Regions from separate parts of the Paenibacillus sp. 1781tsa1 genome, predicted to be linked through region 2. Evidence: riboswitches for the same ligand, from Rfam matches in the RefSeq annotation. Region 2 holds a riboswitch; each other region holds the start of a gene.
The links. Region 2 has a riboswitch for cyclic di-AMP ahead of NKT06_RS10340 (C40 family peptidase). Riboswitches for the same ligand answer to the same signal wherever they lie in the genome.

Region 1 (4,947 bases), 1.7 Mb from region 2:
CTCCTCGAATAGCTGCTTGAATTTCTTCTCAATGGCGATCTGTTGAGCTACTGCTTTCTCCGCATCTTCCAGGTCTTCTTGCATGTCACGGATATATTGGTCCGTCATCTTGATTGGGTCTTCCGCCTTGTCAATAATGGCGTTGATGTTAGACATGGTTAAATCACGCAAACGTTTGAAAATGGACATTATGTTATTCCTCCTAGTCGATATTACATCGTATATAAACATACATACGTAACAATCTACAACTCGTTTCAATTTTAGCAAATAAAATAAAATCAAAACAAGCAATTGTTTAGGAAGATCACATTTCCTTGTTGAGATGATCCTCCATTAGCCTCTCTGCAGTCTGCACGATTTCGTCGATCTGCATCCGTGTAATGGAATCAAAATGGATTCCCATGATTACCGTAACGGTCATTTTTAATTGTTGGGCAGCCTTTCGGGCAAGCCGCTCACACAGTTCTTGTTCCTTATGTCCCGGAATATGGACCGTCGTGCCGCTGACCCGCTCATCTTCCACATAGAACGTGGCTACAGCGCCAATATGAGCCTTTCCTCCGGTAACGAGAAAAACCTTATCCTCTCCTGCTTCAATCACCTGTAAACGTATGGATTTCAAATCATATGTACTCATAGTTATTCCACCAATCCTTTTCTATATGTTATATATGGAGGAATTATGGCTGTCATGAATTAAATCAGCAATGAAACTTCTCACACTGCGCATATTTTTTCAAACCCCCGGGCATACCAAAGAGAACGTCATTTTGGAAAAGGAGGCTGTTATTGTGCGCGTACGCCTCATTATGCTGATGGTTATCGTTATTTTTCTCGGAGGATATCAAGCTCCACCAGTTTCATCACGGGATGCTTCAGACCCGCCAAGTGAATCGGTATCCAGTTCTGATTCCGTAGAAGAAGAACAACTGACACTGGGACAGTTACGTCAAAAATATGCCGATACGTTCAAAACCAATGGTCCTTCAACGAAACAGGTTGCGCTGACATTTGATGATGTGCCCGATCCACGGTTCACTCCGCAAGTGTTGGATCTGCTGAAAAAGTATAAAGTCAGAGCTACTTTTTTCATCGTTGGTAGTCGTGCTGAGAAGCACCCCGATTTGGTAAAAAGGATTGTTAAGGAAGGGCACATTGTTGGCAATCACAGCTACAATCATCCAGAGTTCAGTAAACTGTCGATGAATGCCTTCCGCAAACAAATTTTACATACCGGGGATATCATTCGCCATTTGGCGGGATACACGCCCAAGATGATTCGACCTCCGTACGGAGACATTAATGAAGAACAGCTGAAATGGGCTGCCAGACAACATTATAGTATTGTGAACTGGAACGTTGACTCCCTGGACTGGAAAGGTCTTCCCAAGGAAAAGGTGAAAGATAACATTTTATCTGCCGTAAAACCTGGATCCATCATTCTGCAACATGCAGGAGGCGGTGTAGGATCCAATCTGAATGGCACGATCGAGGCCTTGCCTGAAATTATTGAGGAACTGCGTAACCGGGGGTATGAACTGGTTACCTTGGACGAAATGCTCGGATTACCGAAGGCCAAAGAATAGAATAACCGTCTCAGGAAATTATGAACATATTAAAAGGGTGCTGTTCAATCGCAAGTTAGCGACTGGCAGACACCCTGTTTGAATTCATTTTAGATGTAATTTACGCTCTACTTCAGAATGTACAACTCGATATCCTGAAAACCAAATGTGCTTACCGACTGCTTGCTACCAGGGATGAAGATATCAATCCTGTGACCCTTGATTGCACCGCCCACGTCACGTGCTGTGGCTACAAAAGCCTGTTTTGGCAATCCTGGATGGCTGTGACCCGTTACCAGTACTTTGGTTCCAAGTGGAATCACACTTGGATCAACTGCAATCGTACCCAGTTCAAGGTCATTCCCGAAATAATCGACCGCACCCCATCCTCCATTTTCAGACGGATCTGCAGAGTATGCCGTTGCTTTCACGTTCACAGCTTTACTGTAATCGAATGTTTTACCCCACGCTTGAACCACTTTGTTATCTGTGTTAACGTCCAAGCTTGCTGTGGTAACCGTTTTGGCTTGGGTCTTGCTTTCCGTCGCCGCGGCAGCTACATTGTTTGCCTTAGCGGGAATCGTAATTTTCAAACCACCATAAATGTTGTAAGGCGAAATGTCGTTGTTTGCTTTAACTAACGTGTTAACTGCTACTCCGTATTGTTTCGATAAGGTGTAGAAGGTATCCCCCTCTTTGGCCACATGAACTGAATCGGCGTGAGCCGGAACGGCTTGAATGAGCATTGCTGTTGTCATTAATGCTACTGCTGTTTTGGCTATACGTTTCTTGTTAATCATGGTCTTCCTCCCTCATTATGCCTGCGAAGTTAGTTGTCGGATTCGGATGAGGAGCCCACCCTATAGGTTCATCATTACATTTGAAACGATATGTACCCCTAATTCACCCCAAGCAGTGTGCTGTAGATCTTCCCCCTGCACAATCTGCATCGTTACATCCCCCGCACTCCCTGTCCGGAAGTTTCGGCAGAGTTCAATATATCACAATTTTGTAACCTGAACTTGTAGTAATTCTTACCAAATGGTTTTAACATGTGTAAGCACGTGTAAGAATACTGAATAATCTAAAAGTGTCGGAAGAGATATCCCCTATATATTTGGTAACAGAATAGTTACTTTTTTGAATTCCATATATAATTATTTTCAATAAAAAATAGCGTCACCGACTTGAAGTCAGTAACGCTATTTAATCACTTCATTTAGAGTACTTTCGCAAGAAAATCACGTGTACGTGAATTTTTCGGTGCTCCAAACACCTCATCAGGTGTTCCCTCTTCCACAATAACCCCGCCATCCATGAACAGGATTCGATCTCCAACTTCACGTGCAAAACCCATCTCATGTGTTACGATGACCATAGTCATACCGCCTTCTGCAAGACGTTTCATGACATCCAGTACCTCACCGACCATCTCGGGGTCCAATGCCGACGTAGGCTCGTCAAACAGCATGACATGAGGCTGCATGGCCAATGCTCTAGCAATGGCGATCCGCTGCTTCTGTCCACCGGACAGCTGATTCGGGAATGTATCTTTTTTATCATACAAACCCACGGTGTTAAGCAGATCAGCAGCAATTTTCTCCGCTTCCAAAGTGGATTGTCTCTTCACTTTAATCGGAGCGATCGTGATGTTTTGCTCTACCGTTTTGTGTGGGAACAGGTTGAAATGCTGAAACACCATACCCATTTTCTCCCGAGTTGCGTTAATGTTGTGCTTGGGATCCGTGATTGACACGCCTTCAAAATCAATCTCTCCCGAGGTAGGCTGCTCCAGCAGGTTCAAACAACGTAAGAATGTACTTTTACCTGAACCGGAAGGTCCGATGACCACGACAACCTCACCTTTGCCAATCGTCACGTTAATGCCCTTAAGCACATCGTTATTTCCATAAGATTTGTGTAATTGTCTAACGTCTATCACTTGCACTCAACTTCCTTTCCAGTCGTCCCAGCAGCTTGGACAAAATGAACGTCATTACAAAGTAGATGGCTGCTGCAATCAAAAATGGACTCAAGCCTTGATACGTAATGTTTTTGACCACACTTGCCTGATACATAATGTCCACCATACCGATAACGGAGATAATAGAGGATTCCTTGATGATGGTAATGAATTCATTACCGATCGCAGGTAATACAGCTTTGAAGGCCTGTGGCAATATGATATAACGCATCGCGGCGCCTCTTCCCATACCTAACGAACGCGCTGCCTCCAACTGACCACGATCCACACCTTGGATACCTGCACGGAAAATCTCCGCCAGATAGGCACCACTATTGATTGAAAGTGTAATGATACCTGCCTGAAGTGCCGTGAAGTTAATGCCAAAGCTTAGGGAAAAACCATAGTAAATAATCATCAATTGTACCAGCATCGGTGTGCCACGGATCACTTCAACGTAAGCTGTACCGATCCAGCGCAAGATTGCAGCGTCATGCAAACGGAACAAACAGATGATCAATCCAATAATTACCCCGAAGATAACCCCAAGTGCAGACAACAGAAGTGTGTATCCTACACCTGTAGCATAAAAACTTTTGTACTGCCAGAATACTTGGAAAATATTTTGTGATTTGTTCGCTTTATCCGCCATCAAGAGGCTGGCGTCGGTCACCATCTGGTTGATTTTATCTTCACTTTTCAATCGCTCAAGTGTTCCATTTACTGCAGCTAGCAGCTCAGTATTTCCTTTACGAATCCCGATTGCAGCTTCTGCTTGCTCTTCGTCCGGAACAGCAGCAGCAAGTCCAATGATATCGTCCAGATAACCTGCAGCAACAGTGTCTTCAACGATTGCCGCGTCAATGCGTTTGGTTTGCAGTTGAAGCACGATATCGGAGATTTTATCAAGCGCAGTAAGCTTCGCTCCTGGAATACTCTGTCCGATCGTTTCCTGAATGGAGCCTTTCTGAACGCCAATTTTCGCATTTTCAAGTTCTGCCATGGTTGGATATTTGTCTTTATCCACATTGCGAACCATAATCACTTGTTTTGATTTATAATAGGTATCGGAAAAATCGATACTTTTCTTCCGCTCATCCGTCGGCGTCATACCTGAAATTACCAGATCAACACGCCCGCTCTGCAATGAAGGCAGAAGACCGTCGAAGCCCATATCCTCAATCACAAGCTCAGCGCCAAGATCTTTGGCAATCTCTTTGGCGATCTCAATATCGAAACCGACGATTTCATCTTTGCCATTAATCACTTTATGGAATTCATAGGGTGCAAAATCGGCACTTGTACCGAGCACCAGCTTTTTACTGCTTGAATTATCTGTAGTTCCACTTGCAAGTGCCGCAGGAACGGCAGTTGTCAGCAGAACGACAAAGGTTAACAGCATCATGGTGTAACGAC
Region 2 (4,947 bases):
ATTTCTGTGCAAAATGAACCGGATTACGCTCATGACTGGACCTGGTGGACTCCACAAGAAATCCTTCGTTTCATGAAAGAAAATGCCGGGTCCATTCAAGGCACCAAAGTCATGGCGCCTGAATCGTTCCAGTACTTAAAGAACATATCCGACCCAATCCTGAATGATCCGCAGGCACTTGCCAACATGGACATTCTGGGAGCGCATACGTACGGTACCCAAATTTCGAACTTTGCCTACCCTCTCTTTAAGCAAAAAGGAGCCGGTAAAGAACTGTGGATGACTGAGGTGTATGTTCCGAACAGTGACAACAACTCAGCAGACCGCTGGCCTGAAGCACTGGAGGTTTCCTATCACATGCACAATGCCATGGTAGAAGGTGATTTCCAGGCCTATGTGTGGTGGTACATCCGCAGACAGTATGGTCCGATGAAAGAAGATGGTACCATAAGCAAACGCGGATATAATATGGCCCATTTCTCCAAATTTGTACGTCCTGGCTATCTCAGAGTGGATGCAACCAAGAACCCGGATACGAATACATTCGTCTCTGCATACAAAGGTGATAACAAGGTTGTTGTCGTGGCAATTAACCGTGGAACTTCGGCCACAAGCCAAAAATTCGTTCTGCAGAATGGTAATGCCTCCACTGTGTCCTCATGGGTTACGGACAGCAGTCGCAACCTGGCAAGCGGGGCTTCGCTTACCGTATCCAATGGAGCCTTCACGGCACAGCTCCCGGCTCAGAGCGTAACAACGTTTGTTGCCAACATTACTGGCGGGAATAACGGCGGGAATACAGGCAGCGGTACTACTTATGAAGCAGAGACCGGAACGACACTTACGGAAGCTGCCATTGAAACGATCTATCCTGGTTACACTGGCTCCGGGTATGTCAACTTCAACGCAATGACTGGTTCAGCCATTCAATGGAACGCTATTAACAACACGATTACAGGCACCAAAAATGTAAAGTTTCGTTATGCGCTGGAAAGCGGAACCCGTAACCTCGACATTTTTGTTAACGGAACCAAAGTCATCAGCAATGAGCCTTTTCCGGCAACGGGAAGCTGGTCCACTTGGGTTGAAAAAACAATACAGGTCCCCATGAACACGGGGACCAATACATTAAAAGTTGTGACCACCGGAACGGAAGGACCCAATATTGACAGTATTAATATTACCGCAGCGCAATAAACGATCCGTTTGGCTGATGGAAGACCATTTGTTGTTCATGCACCCAAGCCCTAACCTCTTGGACTCTCAAGTTCTAACGTTAGTATTTCAATCAAAAAATGCAAACAAAAAAGACTCCTTAAGCATTAGCTTAAGGAGTCTTTTGATTAGATGCGGTCGAGAGGACTCGAACCTCCACGGGGGGTTAGCCCACACGGACCTGAACCGTGCGCGTCTGCCAATTCCGCCACGACCGCATATTGTATCTCCGTGATTAATCTCGGCGACAAGAAATAATATATCATGCGGCACCTATCATGTCAACACTGAAAATAATAACATTAAAGCCCGAACCAGACATCCATGTCGATTCGGGCTTTACCTTTAACTACTCATCGTTTGGTTCATTAAAACGAAGGTATACTCAAACTACAGCTTGGAAGGCCAGTTGCCATACCATGCGTAGCCGCCTCTTCTTTCTTTATCAATATCACTTAATTTGTATTTAACTACCCCGTCACGACCAATAAAGATGGGTTTATCCGTTCCGATCTCATAGAAGCGTGCCCAAATCGGTGCCGCTTTGGAGTCAGCGATGATTTTGCTATCTCCATTTGCTCTTTCATACTTGTAACCCGTAATTTTCACCTTGTTAAACCACTCCTCCGCTCCTTTGATGGAGGCGGTAATTTTAGCGTTGGCAGGTCTCGTTTTCAGGAATTTAACAATCGTTACACTCTCTCCAGCCGTCAGCGATGGTACCTCGTAGATTCTTGCGCTCGCTGGTTTAAGAGAACCAGAATCATGTTGTTGTCCCCATGCTGTCAGCTTGCCGCCCGAAACGACTTGTGTATTCAGAATCGCCTCTACACCTTTGGCAACTGAATTTTTACTGCGATTAGCAAGTGTATTGTCGATAAACGAGAAATCACCTTTGCGTGCTGCTACTTCATCGAGCATAATCATTACATTAATCATGGCATCGTCATTGTAAGTAATATGCTTGTGATATCCGGAGCTTTGGTAGACTTGTGGCCATCCGCCGTTTGAATACTGCATATTGATCAAAAAGTTGATTCCTTTGATTGCAGCTGTGGAGTAGCGTGGATCATTCGTCTTTTTAAATTCCTTCGCCAATCTTCTAATTTCTGAGTATGTAGCCTTGTTGTCAATCGTGGACTTCGCCCACTCTCCACTTGTTTGTTTATAATCTTTTCTCCAACCTCCATCCGGCAGTTGGTTCTTCAAAACATCTGAAATACTCGCTGTAGTACCCGATGCATCAGCAGCAGATACCGTCCCTACAGGGAGAACTGCAATTCCAACTGTTGAGAACACCATGGCGCATGCCAGGACAAAAGTAACTATTTTCTTTGCTTTCAAATGTAACACTCTCCCATGTTCATTGTAATAACGTCCACAATTCTACCTTACCTATAAGACCAGTCCTCAACCTCCTTAATTTGAATATATAACACAATAAAATCAATTTTCATCCAATATGTGGATTGGATAATCAGATAATATGCAAAAAATCGATTACTGTCAATATATGCAACTTAATGAATATAATCTCTTAAATCCTACATAACGGAATAGTTCTTTTAACTCATGACAAACCTATTTATTTATCCAAATTCGTCTCAAACGAATCAATAATGACGTTTTTGTCATGAATGATACCCAAACTTGATCTCTTCTTTCATGGAAAAACATTAATTCCGCTAACATTGAGGTATTACGAAGGGGTTTAAAAGGGTTTGACAATTACGCATTTATGCAATATAGTTTCAAATAGTTACAAAAACTTAATTATTCATTTGCCGAGTTTCAGATTTGAAAACGGGGGAACCATTTTGGGTGAATTATTCTTATACATAGGAAATATAGGGAACCTTCTACCGAACCCTTAGCTAACTCCGTAGGCATCGAAGGGAGAACATTGATTTTGAAAAAACTGATTATCTCCATTTTTGGAGCGGCTGTACTATTTACATCCGGGGCAACAAGCACAGAGGCAAGCAGTATTAACTCCGTAGTGAACAACATGACAGGTATACCTTACAAGTGGGGTGGCACGACTCTGGCCGGCTTCGACTGTTCCGGGTTTATGAGATATATTTTCAACAAATACAGCATTGAATTGCCACGTACTTCGCAACAGCAAGCCAAAGCAGGTACTCCGGTAGCCAAGAGCAATGTTCGGACAGGTGATCTGGTGTTCTTTAATACAACAGGCAAAGGCATTTCACATACAGGGGTGTATATTGGCGGCGGACAATTCGCTCACGCCTCGAGCAGTAAAGGTGTAAGCATCACTAAGTTATCGAATCCATACTTCAATGACCGCTACGTGACAGCACGTCGGGTAACTGGACAGTTTATGTATGATAAAATGTTGGGTAAAATGTAGGTATGATATCAAAGAGGAGGCTCCGGATCAACCCGGAACCTCCTCTTTTGTTTGGCTTCCTCTTTATGAGAACAGTTCTTTGACTACCTCCATCTGCACTTAATGGAGCGCCTTTTGCACTCGCATCGCGCCCTGAGACAGGGCGTGTCCGCCTCCTACAGCTCCCGCCACGGCTACGGTCTCCATGATCTCTTGATCTGTAGCACCCTTGGCACGAGCTTCTTCTACATGGTAGAAGGTACATACCTCATTGTTGGCAAACAATCCAATGCCGAGCGCAATTAGCTGTTTTGTCTTGGCATCAATCACGCCAGGTTGGAAACATTCTCCTGTAAACTCATGATACGACTTTACCACACCTGGCAGCACATCGCTTAATGCTCCAATCTGATCCTTGTAGGCATGAACTTTATCATTCATCAATGTCATGTCTTGTAGCACACCCTCTCGGCTATAGTTACAGAATTTCCTCACTGTACCTATCTTCTCTCCCGAGTGAGTCAATTATGCCAAGAAATCATGGTAATTCCAAACATTTATACGCCCCTACTTCTGACATAATGATCGTTGTTACTCACCAAGTGGACTTTGCCGCGGTTCGCTGAACAACTGATAACGGTAACTGCGATCCAACTTGACGACACGTCGATTCTGACGACGGATAAGTACCTGCTCGCCATCCCAGGCAACTACAATCCCGGTTACATCGTTAGATTCCAGCTCGTCCCGTACTACTCTGACTTTTTCACCTGACAGACGCAGGGCGTCCAATTCTGTATCACTAATCATGTTCATGGCTCCTATATTCCAAATTTATTTATTTACAAAAAGAGACCTAAATGAAAAGTCATTTAGGTCTCACGTGACTGTATTGGACTGTCATGTCATTCGAAATTATGTCCCGACTGAAAGTTACCGCTGCGCGTGCTCTTTGCTGTCGTTCTTCTCGAACCAAAAATCAAGCACTTTGGCGGACATCACACGTTCTTCAAGGTACTCCACTTGATGCGGTGTAAATTGTTCTTTCCAAGAGAAGGACAACTCTTCGCACAAGCCTACAATCGTCAGTAATTCTGACCAGGCAACATAGCGTTTGTACCAGAAAAATTGAGGATGTTCAATCATATAGGGATAAAGGTCATCGAATTCCGTATGTTTACAATCCAGGGCACGTTCAAAATGAACTTTCGATTCCGCCAGCTTATCATTAAAGAATTGTTCTGTTGCCGGTTGGTTCCCCATGGTGTTGCCTCCTCTCCCTAACATAACCCCATTATAAATGAAATTCGCGGTCATGCAAAGGCATAGTTCAAAAAATAGGCCCTATTCCTTTAAAATGTCACATTTCGTTATCGTCA
Region 3 (4,947 bases), 660 kb from region 2:
TTCAATCGTTGGCCGGAAAGCTTGGAATTGTCACTGGACGGGATCTGGCCCAAGCCTGCCGCGAACGCTTCAGCATGCCTGTTGTCGTCATGTTATGGATTCTGTGTGAACTGGCCATTGCAGCTACCGATCTGGCTGAGGTCATAGGTTCTGCCATCGCGTTAAAGCTGTTATTTAACATCCCCATGTTGTACGGCGTTATCATCACCGCAGTTGATGTACTCCTGATTCTTGTACTGCAAAACAAAGGCTTCCGCGCATTGGAAACACTCGTCATTGTGCTGATGGCCACCATTGCCCTCTGCTTCGGAATTGACCTGTTCCTGGCAAAACCGGATATGGGCGGTGTTCTCCATGGTTTTGTACCCAATGTCGAGATTCTGCAAAACCCTGCTATGCTCTATATTGCCATTGGTATTATAGGAGCAACCGTGATGCCGCATAATCTGTATCTGCATTCTTCCATTGTGCAGACGCGTCAGATCGAACAGACACCACAGGGTAAAAAAGAAGCTATTCGTTACTCGACCATGGACTCTACAATCGCGCTGACACTCGCCTTGTTCATCAATGCGGCCATCCTGATTGTATCAGCTGCTGTATTCCATAGTGCCGGCATGACGCAGGTTGCCGAGATCTCAGATGCCTACCACTTGCTGACACCCCTATTAGGGACTACAATCGCAAGTATCCTGTTCGGTGTAGCGCTGTTAGCATCAGGCCAGAATTCTACCCTTACAGGTACACTCGCTGGGCAGATTGTTATGGAAGGTTTCCTCAACATTCGGATTCCCTCTTGGCTGCGGAGACTGGTCACACGTCTGATCGCCATCATCCCGGCAGTAATTGTCACAGCAATTGCAGGAGAACACGGCACAGAAGAACTGCTCATTTTGAGTCAGGTTGTGCTGTCGCTTCAATTACCTTTTGCGGTAATCCCTCTGGTGATGTTCACGAGTGATAAAAAAAGCATGGGTGCATTCGCCAACAAATTGTGGCTCAAAATCATCTCATGGCTCATTACAGCAATTATCGTTGTGCTGAATGTATATCTGCTCATTCAAACGATCCGGTTATTCTGATCTCGTTCTGATCGACTAAATACTAAAAAGGCTGATCAACTCCGGTATTCAATACCAAGTTGATCAGCCTTTATTGTTGCAGTACAGCAACGCGTTTCTTTTTGCAGTAAAACTCTAGCTCTAACAAACAATCATCTAATCCTGATTGGGTATCAGTAAAGGCAGAAGTTGATCCAATGAATCCACAGTCCAATCCGCGCGTTCGTCATCCGATCGGTCTGGCTGGAATCTTCCGTAACCCTGCATAATTCGAATCGTACGCATGCCCAGCTTCCGGGCAGGAATGATATCGTTATCAATCCGATCCCCGACCATGACGGCTTCCTCCGGCGCACAACCTGCCTGTTTCAAGGCTACAGCGTATAACTCTGGATCTGGCTTGGACACCCCTTCTTCAGCCGAGCAGGCCAGAACATCAACATACTTCCGCAGTCCGTAACTCTCCAGTCTTTCTTCCGTTCCAGGACTCTGATTGGCAATAATGCCAATGCGATAATACCGCGACAACTGCTGAAGAACGGAATCCGCTGAAGGAAAAGGACGTTCAAGATCTTTTTGAAACTTCAGCTTGTCCTGAATCTGTTTCTGATGTCCCTCGTCTTCAATGAATGTGCGAATCGCCACCCTCATAGGCCATTGCTCATATTTCTGGTAACAGTTCGCGAACAGTTCACGTACTGCCTCAATCTTCACCGGATACCCCAAAGCACTGGCTTCGCGGACGAACTGTCCGATAATATCATCAACCGGCTCCCATTCGTCCACCAGCGTATCTCCAACGTCAAAAAACAACCACTTTAATCCACCCACATCCGGCACGCCAATTCCTCCTTGTAAGCCACAGGCAATCTAAGAGTTCGTGTTCACCTTTAAAACCATAAAAAAAAAGACTCACCATCTTGCATGAGTCTCCTCAAATTTCCGTTTATCGATACTTTCAATTATAACAGGCACCTTACACCTGAGCAATCAGAAGCTATGGCATTAACCATTGAGGAGAAAGCCGACCTCTCCGTTAAGCGAATATACAATCCGGTCTGCACCCATTCCCCGATAGATTCCCTTCGGATGGCTTTGCTCCGTAATGACGCACAGGGATTTCGATGTCCATGATCTACAGATCTGTAAATAACGACAGGTCAGGTTCAGGCTGTTCTCGAAAATAAACACGTTGCCCACACTGCCCTGCGGCAAAAACCATTTTTGAGCTGCAGCCGTATTCATGCGAATGACATGCTCTACTCCGATTCTACGGAGTCTGCGCTCTTCCCCTGCACTGTTGGTTAGAACGGCAAACGGCATTTTTTTGTACATCAGCAATTTGATAAATTTGCGTCCTGCTTCATTAGGAGCAGTCACTAAGATCATCTCAGTATCCATCATTCGTTCCTCCCTTGGCGTGAAAAGACAACAAAAAAGAAGCGTGGGGGACCAAGGCCTCCCGAACGCTTCTTAAAGAATCCATGGCGAAAACGCCATGAACCAGCGTACGGCTTGTTGCCTCTCCCTTTAACGCTTACGAGGTTAGCTGACGGATTCGGGCGCGAGAGTCGCCCTATTTCCGGCTGTCACCGGAAAATTCACCCCATGAATGCCTACTGTCCAAGACAGCGCATTCCGTTGGTTCCCCCGTTTCCCACTCATGAATGAATGGAAACTCAGCGATTAAAACATCGTTCGTATATCTTAAGTTAAGATCGAGCGATATTATCGTTTGTTTCGTTTTTCAAGTACAATTTAGTTTAAATTGAAATTACGTTATGAATCATACACCCGTGCCATGGCGGTGTAAAGTCCGGACAGATCACCGAATCGGCAGATTTTCGCCATTATTCATATATAATAACGCTTACAATATGGTTATACTCTATCCACCTCTTCAAGGCTATCTAATTCTCACTCTGGCGAAAATCACTTCGCAATTCATTCACGCAATCTGCACAACTTGCCTGTTTTGATTCATTTAACACCATATAAGTTTTGCATTAATTAATTGCAACCAATATAATAAGAGATATCAGATGATATCATGGAGGCGATTGAGATGACAGTCTACGATTACAAAGTGAATACCCTTCGCGGTCAAGAAGTTGAAATGTCCGACTACCGTGATAAAGTGTTACTGATTGTGAATACGGCAAGCTCATGCGGACTTACTCCTCAATTCAAAGGTCTGCAAGAACTGCAAGACAAGTTCCAGGATGCGCCATTTGAAGTCCTTGGTTTTCCAAGCAACCAGTTTGCACAGGAAAAAGGATCTTCCGACGATATCGCCGAGTTCTGTCAGATGAATTATGGCGTAAGCTTCCCGATGTTTGAGAAAATTGATGTGAACGGCTCAAGCGCTCACCCTCTCTTCCAGCACCTTAGCAAAGAAGCACCCGGCCTGCTCGGCTCCAAAACAATCAAATGGAATTTTACCAAGTTCCTCGTGGATCAGAACGGACAGGTAGTTAAACGTTATGCTCCCAAAACAACACCTGACAAAATTGAAGAAGATATCAAGAACTTGCTGCAAAAATAATACATCGGCCACCATAGCTGGAAGGGAAGGTACAATCGTCCCCCGGTAATGGATGGCCTTTTTTTCTCAAACCTTGATGTCAGACTGTTCAAAAAAGTAAAAAAAGAAGCTTTCCATTAATGGAAAGCTTCTTCTTAATCGTTCATATGATGCGGTCGAGAGGACTCGAACCTCCACGGGCATACGCCCACTACCCCCTCAAGATAGCGTGTCTGCCATTCCACCACGACCGCATGTCGTAAATAATCGGCAACAGAATTGATTATACCGGGTTCAGAACTAAAAGTAAAGTGTTTTTTAAACCTTCTTTTTGGGTAGGCATTTTCCTCAAAAAACGCATATTCTCGTCATGTTTATCCATGAACTGCATATCATTAGATTCGATCCCCTCTTTTTTCGGCTAGAGCCGATTTTGTTGATTCATTATATATAGTCCTCCCTGCGACTAATAACTTACATTATGAGTAATATAAAATAACACATATAATTGAATTTAGATTTAATACATTAAATTCCATCAATTCTATTGACAAAATGCGGACATTTATGGGATGATAACTATCATATAATTCGGATTTTCAAATATAAAGCAAACAAAAAGGAATATAAATGTCATTTAACATGACATTTAACGAACACAGGAGGCGAATGATTGTGAACCGTGGGAATAAGCTGCTCGATTATGTCAAACTGCTTGATTCCTCTATTCAGGTTGGAGGGTTTACCCATTCCTTCGGCATGGATATCCATATCAGGGAGGGTACCATTCGTAATGCTGAAGATCTCGAATCATTCATGCGTTGTCAGTTGCATCCCAGCATTGTTCGTCTTGAAGGCATGGCCATCAAAGGCATCTATACCGCAGCAGATCACAAAGATACATGGCGGATAGCTCTGATCGACAAGCTGGTCCATGTTCAGCGAACTCCTGGAGATCTCAGAGAACAAGCTGCCGCCATGGGAAAACGATTGATCAGACTGGCACGCGCTCTGCACCCCTGGATTGATTTCAGCCAGCTCGAACAGATCTTCGCCAAATACGATTCGGTTGGCTGCCTCTCCACTGTTCACGCCTGGATTAACCACCACCTCGACATCCCGGTCGAGGAGGCGGTCCTTGGTTACCTGCATTCAGCCATGAATGCCTGCATAACCGAAGCCTCCAAAGTCATTCCCCTGAACAACGATACAACCAAAGATCTGATCGTCCGCCTGGCCACGGATCTTGAGAATGAATGGAATACCGTCAGCGCCTCCGCTGCGGATGGACTGGCACAGCCAACCTCGATGTCCATGAAATCATTTTTCCCCAGTTTCCATATGCTTGGAGCTGGACTTCAT
Region 4 (4,947 bases), 2.3 Mb from region 2:
ATCAGAAAGTTCTGACCTAGACTTTTCTTAAATGAGAATCCGTGTCTTTGAATAATTTCTTTGGTTCGTTTGGGCGTTGCAATTTCTATCGTCTCTTCCATATCCTTCATATGCTCACAATCCTTCACGTTCAATTTGCGCTAATGCTGTAGAGAACTCTTCCCGTGTAATCTGAAATACACTGAGACGTTTGTGGAACTGCTTACCGTTACAATATCCGATACCCAGCAGATTGCCCATCTCCATGCGACGTGCAGCAGCCTGCGGATGCACAATAAGTCCTGCCGCGATCAGGTCCTCCCAATCGATCAGGCTAGGAGCGCCTTCGTATGAAGTATGTACACGTGCCAGAGCATGACGGATCGCCTCCGGTGAGGCATTCTCCACCCCAATGTCCCCTTTGCGCGTTGCATCGGCTTCCGGAATGAAAGCATGCTTGCAACCAGGCACCTTATTCGCAATAATTTTACGAATACGTTCGCCGGCATGATCTGGATCTGTCAGTACAATGACTCCCCGTCTCTCCTGAGCAAGCGCAATCCGCTTCAGAATGCGTTGGTTGATGGCTGATCCGCCTGTTTCTATTGTATCGGCTTCCACGGCCCGACGGATGGCTACCGTATCATCACGGCCTTCCACCACAATGACTTCTTTTATCATGTTCCATTTCTTCCTTTCTAACGCAAAAAGAAGAGGAATATCCTCTTCTCTGCCAAACGGCGGGGGAGACTGAATTCAGACCCCTCCGCCGCATATTCCGCATGAATCATTCATGCAACTATTTTATAGCATTCCCATTTCAAAGTAAAACGATTTTAGTTCGCTTCCGGCTTCACCGGACCGATCACGTAGACCGTCTTGCCTTTCTTGCGTCCAAAATTCAGGGCATGCTTCACACTGTCATAATATACGTCAATCTTGTTGCCTTTAATGGCACCGCCTGTATCTTCCGCACGACGGAATCCCAGACCTTCGATATATACCCACCAGCCAATTGGAATGACTTTGGGATCAACCGCAATGGTGCGTCCTTCCGTTACACGAGTACCAGAAGCAGTTTTAGTTCCAATGCCAGGCTCTTCGGAAGAGTAGGCCGTCATGGATACGTTTTTAAGTACTTTGGAGTATTTAAAAGAAGTCCCGGATACGGTAATCACTTTGCTGCCCGAGGCAGATGTTTTCTTCGAGTTCGTTGTTGTAGCCTTCTTGGTTGTTGAAGTCTGAGCCGATACGGTTTGAATCTCTGGTTTTTTCACGACCGGTTTTGCTTTGGTTCCGACAGCAATTACTTTATCTACACGATTATTCGCGACAGATTTGCCGACCATTTTTTTGGAGACCAATTCTCCATCCTGAAATACCTTTTCGATGTGCTGTACAAGTTTGCCTTCTTTGCCGTTCACAACGACACGGTTATCCCCTTTGTACAAGCTAGGGTCAGCCGTTTTAATTACTTTGTAAGCAATCGGATGTTCTACATCCACTGTACGCTTTGTTACGCGCACTACACGAATCTTCATATCTGCTTTGATCGAAGTTCCAAGCGCCGGATACACTTTATCATTACTTTCAACTTGAATACCTGATTTTTGAATTGCATCTTCTACCGATGAATCCGTTGTATACAGAGTCTTGGTGTCTCCGTCTGCCGTAATGTTAACTGGAACGGCCCGCTCAATAACAATTCGGTCTCCATCTGTAATCGCCCCGTTCATGGACATGGATACCTTATCGTGAGGGCTGACTGTGATCGACTGCTCCTCCAGCATTTCCTGAAGCATTCCTGTACGAGTCTCTACCACCTGAGCTTTGCCATCAATAACCAGTGAAATTTGTTTCCCGGCCTGACCGTAAACGACTAACAAGATCATGATTGTAAGCGCAATTGAGAAAATCGCGATCAATGCCATTTGACGCATGTTCTCATGCTTCCACCGCAACGCGAAAGACTTACTGGATGATCGTGACTCATGGGTCTCTTCTGGTTGGAATGTGCCCACTTCTCCGTCCTCCTTCATAGCCTCGCCGTCTAAAGTAACGCATGATGTCTTTGACGTGACTATACCAAATTTTCTACAGAACACAGATCGGACCAACTGATCGGTTCTGCACCATGAATCAATCTTCGCAACATGATGTCATCCTCCTGAATACCTACCGTATGATGACAACATTTCTTTTATTCAAAAACAAAAAAGCCAAAGAAAGAGTGTAAGAGGAACTCTTTCGTGGCTTCCGAATGATTTTGAATATCGGAAATTCATGCACGAGGTTGCCTCTCTTTTTCCGCTTGCGAGGTTAGCTGTCGGGTTCGGGCGAAAGAGAGCCGCCCTATCTTGGGTCACCCGCTCATGGCGGACGCCCTTGAATTCACCCCGAGACCCAAAGAAGAAATCAAATACGGCTTCGCAGTTCCCTTCGCTGCTTTTGGGTCAGCGAACGTTGCGCATCGGCCAAATACACCGATGTTTAAGCCCTATTGGTTCCCCCGCTCTCCGTTAACGGAGACTCAGCGAGACTGATTCATGAAAGTAATGTTGTTTCATCGGAAAGTGTCCCTTTGTTCATCCCCCGAACATCTGTCCAATTTTCCGCACAACAATTCACTGAAAAGATGATATCCTGTTTTGATGCATGTTGTAAAGCGTTGATCAAGTACGTTTTTCTGAATATTTGGTTAAAATATTGTAATATTCTTGATTTATTTGGATCAAAGGGCAAATTAACTCCGCTTACCTGCCTTTTTCACCTCATTTGCTCGTTTTTTTAACGAATTCCAAATCGTTCCATGGCATTTTTGGTTGTTATTGCAGCAATTTCCTCCACCGAAATGCCTTTAATTTCCGCAGCTGCCTCTGCAACCAGACGTACATGCGCTGTCTCATTTCGTTTCCCACGATAAGGGTGAGGTGTCAAATATGGAGCATCGGTTTCGATGAAAAATCGGTCCATAGGAACCTTCTCAAGTACCTCTTTGGGTTGCTTTGCATTTTTGAATGTGATCGGTCCTCCAAAGGAGAGATGGAAACCCATATCGAGACAATTTTTCGCTGTTTCCCAGCTTCCCGAGAACGAGTGCATCACACCACCAACTTCACCCGCTTTCTCTTCACGCAAAATTCGTATGATATCCTCATGTGCATCCCGATTATGGATGACAATCGGCATATTCACTTCACGCGCCAAAGCAATTTGTTGTCGTAATACGCGATGTTGTACTTCCTTCGGAGAAGTGTCCCAATGATAATCCAATCCAATCTCACCGATGGCTACCACTTTTTCATGCTTGCATAAAGATGCAATCCACTCCAGATCACCATCCTGCATCGTGATCGCATCTACGGGATGCCACCCTACAGCTGCATATATAAAGTCATACGTTTCAGCGAGTTTCATTGTGGTTGGAATCGTCTCCCGGTTAAAGCCAATGTTGATCATGCGACCAACTCCTGCATCCAGAGCACGCTGAATCATGTCCTCGCGGTCCTCGTCGAATTGTGGTGCATCCAGATGTGTGTGTGTGTCGAACAGCATCATGTTTATTTCTCCCTTCATGTCGAATAACGACTTTCTTCTTTTAATAATCCAATTTGTGAATCTCAATATTTCATTGACTCATACATAAAACATTTTGAGTCATCTTTGTGTTACATCATTACGTTTGTTTCTTCACAACTACTATATATAGAAGATATACGGATAATCTGATCTACATATTGCTGAATGTGCTATTTTTACCTACTTACATTTACAAAATTATGTCGATCTACATATACTCCCCATTAAAGCAGATTACTGTATCATGAAAAATATCTCTTTTAGAAAGTCTTTTGATATCGAAATTCTTCATTGGATTATACCCACACGATTACAAGAAATAGGGGCGTATATGTGACGGTAATTCGTGAATAATCGCATCCACCTTGTTTTGCGGGTAATACAAATGATGTTTCCCTCGGTGAAGCCCGCTGATGGAACGGACAATGTCAGAGACTTCTGACAACTCACGTAAATTGTCCTGTCGATCGAGAAGAAGAATCTGCTTATCCGTGGATTCATCTGGACGAAAAACATCATACGGATTATCCGAAGGAAAATCAATTTCAAGATCATATTCGGGATCGAGGCCTGCCTGTACAAAAGCTTCCCGAATCTCTTCCATCATTGTCAAGTCGACCTGTTCGAGCTCTACATACTTATATAACTTGCGATCCATAAAACGTTCGCATAACTCACTCAGAACAGTATCGTCCTCCTTGCGCCACTGCGTAAATGCCGTCTGAATTAAGGCTTCATCCAACTGCAAATATTCATCTACGGATAATTCTCCTCCAAATAATTGAGGGAGTGGATCTATCATGAAGCGAAATTGAAAACCATGCTGTATGAGTGTTTTTGCTCGCTTGAATATTTGCCGTAATAGAATTTCAGAACTACGGGTTACCGGATGGAAGTAAATCTGCCAATACATCTGGTACCGAGACATTAAGTAATCCTCCACAGCATGCATACCTGACTCCTTGACTACAATCCGTCCATGATAGGGACGCAGCATCCGAAGGATGCGATCAAGGTCAATCGTGCCGTAATTTACACCTGTAAAATAAGCATCCCTGAGCAAATAGTCCATTCGGTCTGCATCAAGCGGGCTGGTCACCAAGTTCACCACAATCGGCTTTTCGTACGTCTTTTGAATGACAGATGCGACCTTCTCAGGAAAATCAGGAGCATACCGTCTTAAGATCGCCCCTACTTCGGTATCACCTGTAATGATGCGACAAGTCCAATCTTCGTGATTCATGTCAAAAGCTTCCTCGATGGAGTGAGAGAATGGCCCATGCCCGAGATCATGAAGTAGAGCTGCACACAGAGCTACAATCTTTTCTTCCTTCGGCCAATCCGAATAATGACTTCTTTCAAATTGAGAGATAATCTTGCGTGTAATCT

Region 1: another riboswitch for cyclic di-AMP. It lies ahead of NKT06_RS17485 (3D domain-containing protein); the one in region 2 lies ahead of NKT06_RS10340 (C40 family peptidase).
Region 3: another riboswitch for cyclic di-AMP. It lies ahead of NKT06_RS07150 (HAD family hydrolase); the one in region 2 lies ahead of NKT06_RS10340 (C40 family peptidase).
Region 4: another riboswitch for cyclic di-AMP. It lies ahead of NKT06_RS00155 (resuscitation-promoting factor); the one in region 2 lies ahead of NKT06_RS10340 (C40 family peptidase).

What each region holds. Positions count from the first base shown of each region.
Region 1 covers NZ_JAMYWY010000001.1:3,981,881-3,986,827, forward strand. The annotation lists gene NKT06_RS17470 (PspA/IM30 family protein) at 1-189, opposite strand, end outside; gene lpdD (prenylated flavin chaperone LpdD) at 308-640, opposite strand; gene NKT06_RS17480 (polysaccharide deacetylase family protein) at 795-1,589, shown strand; gene NKT06_RS17485 (3D domain-containing protein) at 1,697-2,368, opposite strand; cyclic di-AMP (ydaO/yuaA leader) riboswitch at 2,371-2,567, opposite strand; gene NKT06_RS17490 (amino acid ABC transporter ATP-binding protein) at 2,788-3,510, opposite strand; gene NKT06_RS17495 (ABC transporter substrate-binding protein/permease) at 3,497-4,933, opposite strand.
Region 2 covers NZ_JAMYWY010000001.1:2,284,769-2,289,715, reverse strand. The annotation lists gene xynC (glucuronoarabinoxylan endo-1,4-beta-xylanase XynC) at 1-1,197, shown strand, start outside; tRNA gene NKT06_RS10350 (tRNA-Leu) at 1,349-1,433, opposite strand; gene pelA (pectate lyase) at 1,606-2,568, opposite strand; cyclic di-AMP (ydaO/yuaA leader) riboswitch at 2,988-3,119, shown strand; gene NKT06_RS10340 (C40 family peptidase) at 3,125-3,589, shown strand; gene NKT06_RS10335 (carboxymuconolactone decarboxylase family protein) at 3,689-4,018, opposite strand; gene NKT06_RS10330 (hypothetical protein) at 4,160-4,378, opposite strand; gene NKT06_RS10325 (hypothetical protein) at 4,502-4,831, opposite strand; gene NKT06_RS10320 (xanthine phosphoribosyltransferase) at 4,929-4,947, opposite strand, start outside.
Region 3 covers NZ_JAMYWY010000001.1:1,628,163-1,633,109, reverse strand. The annotation lists gene NKT06_RS07160 (Nramp family divalent metal transporter) at 1-1,082, shown strand, start outside; gene NKT06_RS07155 (HAD family hydrolase) at 1,218-1,901, opposite strand; gene NKT06_RS07150 (HAD family hydrolase) at 2,067-2,465, opposite strand; cyclic di-AMP (ydaO/yuaA leader) riboswitch at 2,581-2,756, opposite strand; gene NKT06_RS07145 (glutathione peroxidase) at 3,127-3,606, shown strand; tRNA gene NKT06_RS07140 (tRNA-Leu) at 3,757-3,839, opposite strand; gene NKT06_RS07135 (urease accessory protein UreF) at 4,261-4,947, shown strand, end outside.
Region 4 covers NZ_JAMYWY010000001.1:30,522-35,468, reverse strand. The annotation lists gene rsmA (16S rRNA (adenine(1518)-N(6)/adenine(1519)-N(6))-dimethyltransferase RsmA) at 1-110, opposite strand, end outside; gene rnmV (ribonuclease M5) at 115-660, opposite strand; gene NKT06_RS00155 (resuscitation-promoting factor) at 816-2,000, opposite strand; cyclic di-AMP (ydaO/yuaA leader) riboswitch at 2,272-2,525, opposite strand; gene NKT06_RS00150 (TatD family hydrolase) at 2,767-3,537, opposite strand; gene NKT06_RS00145 (HD domain-containing protein) at 3,869-4,947, opposite strand, start outside.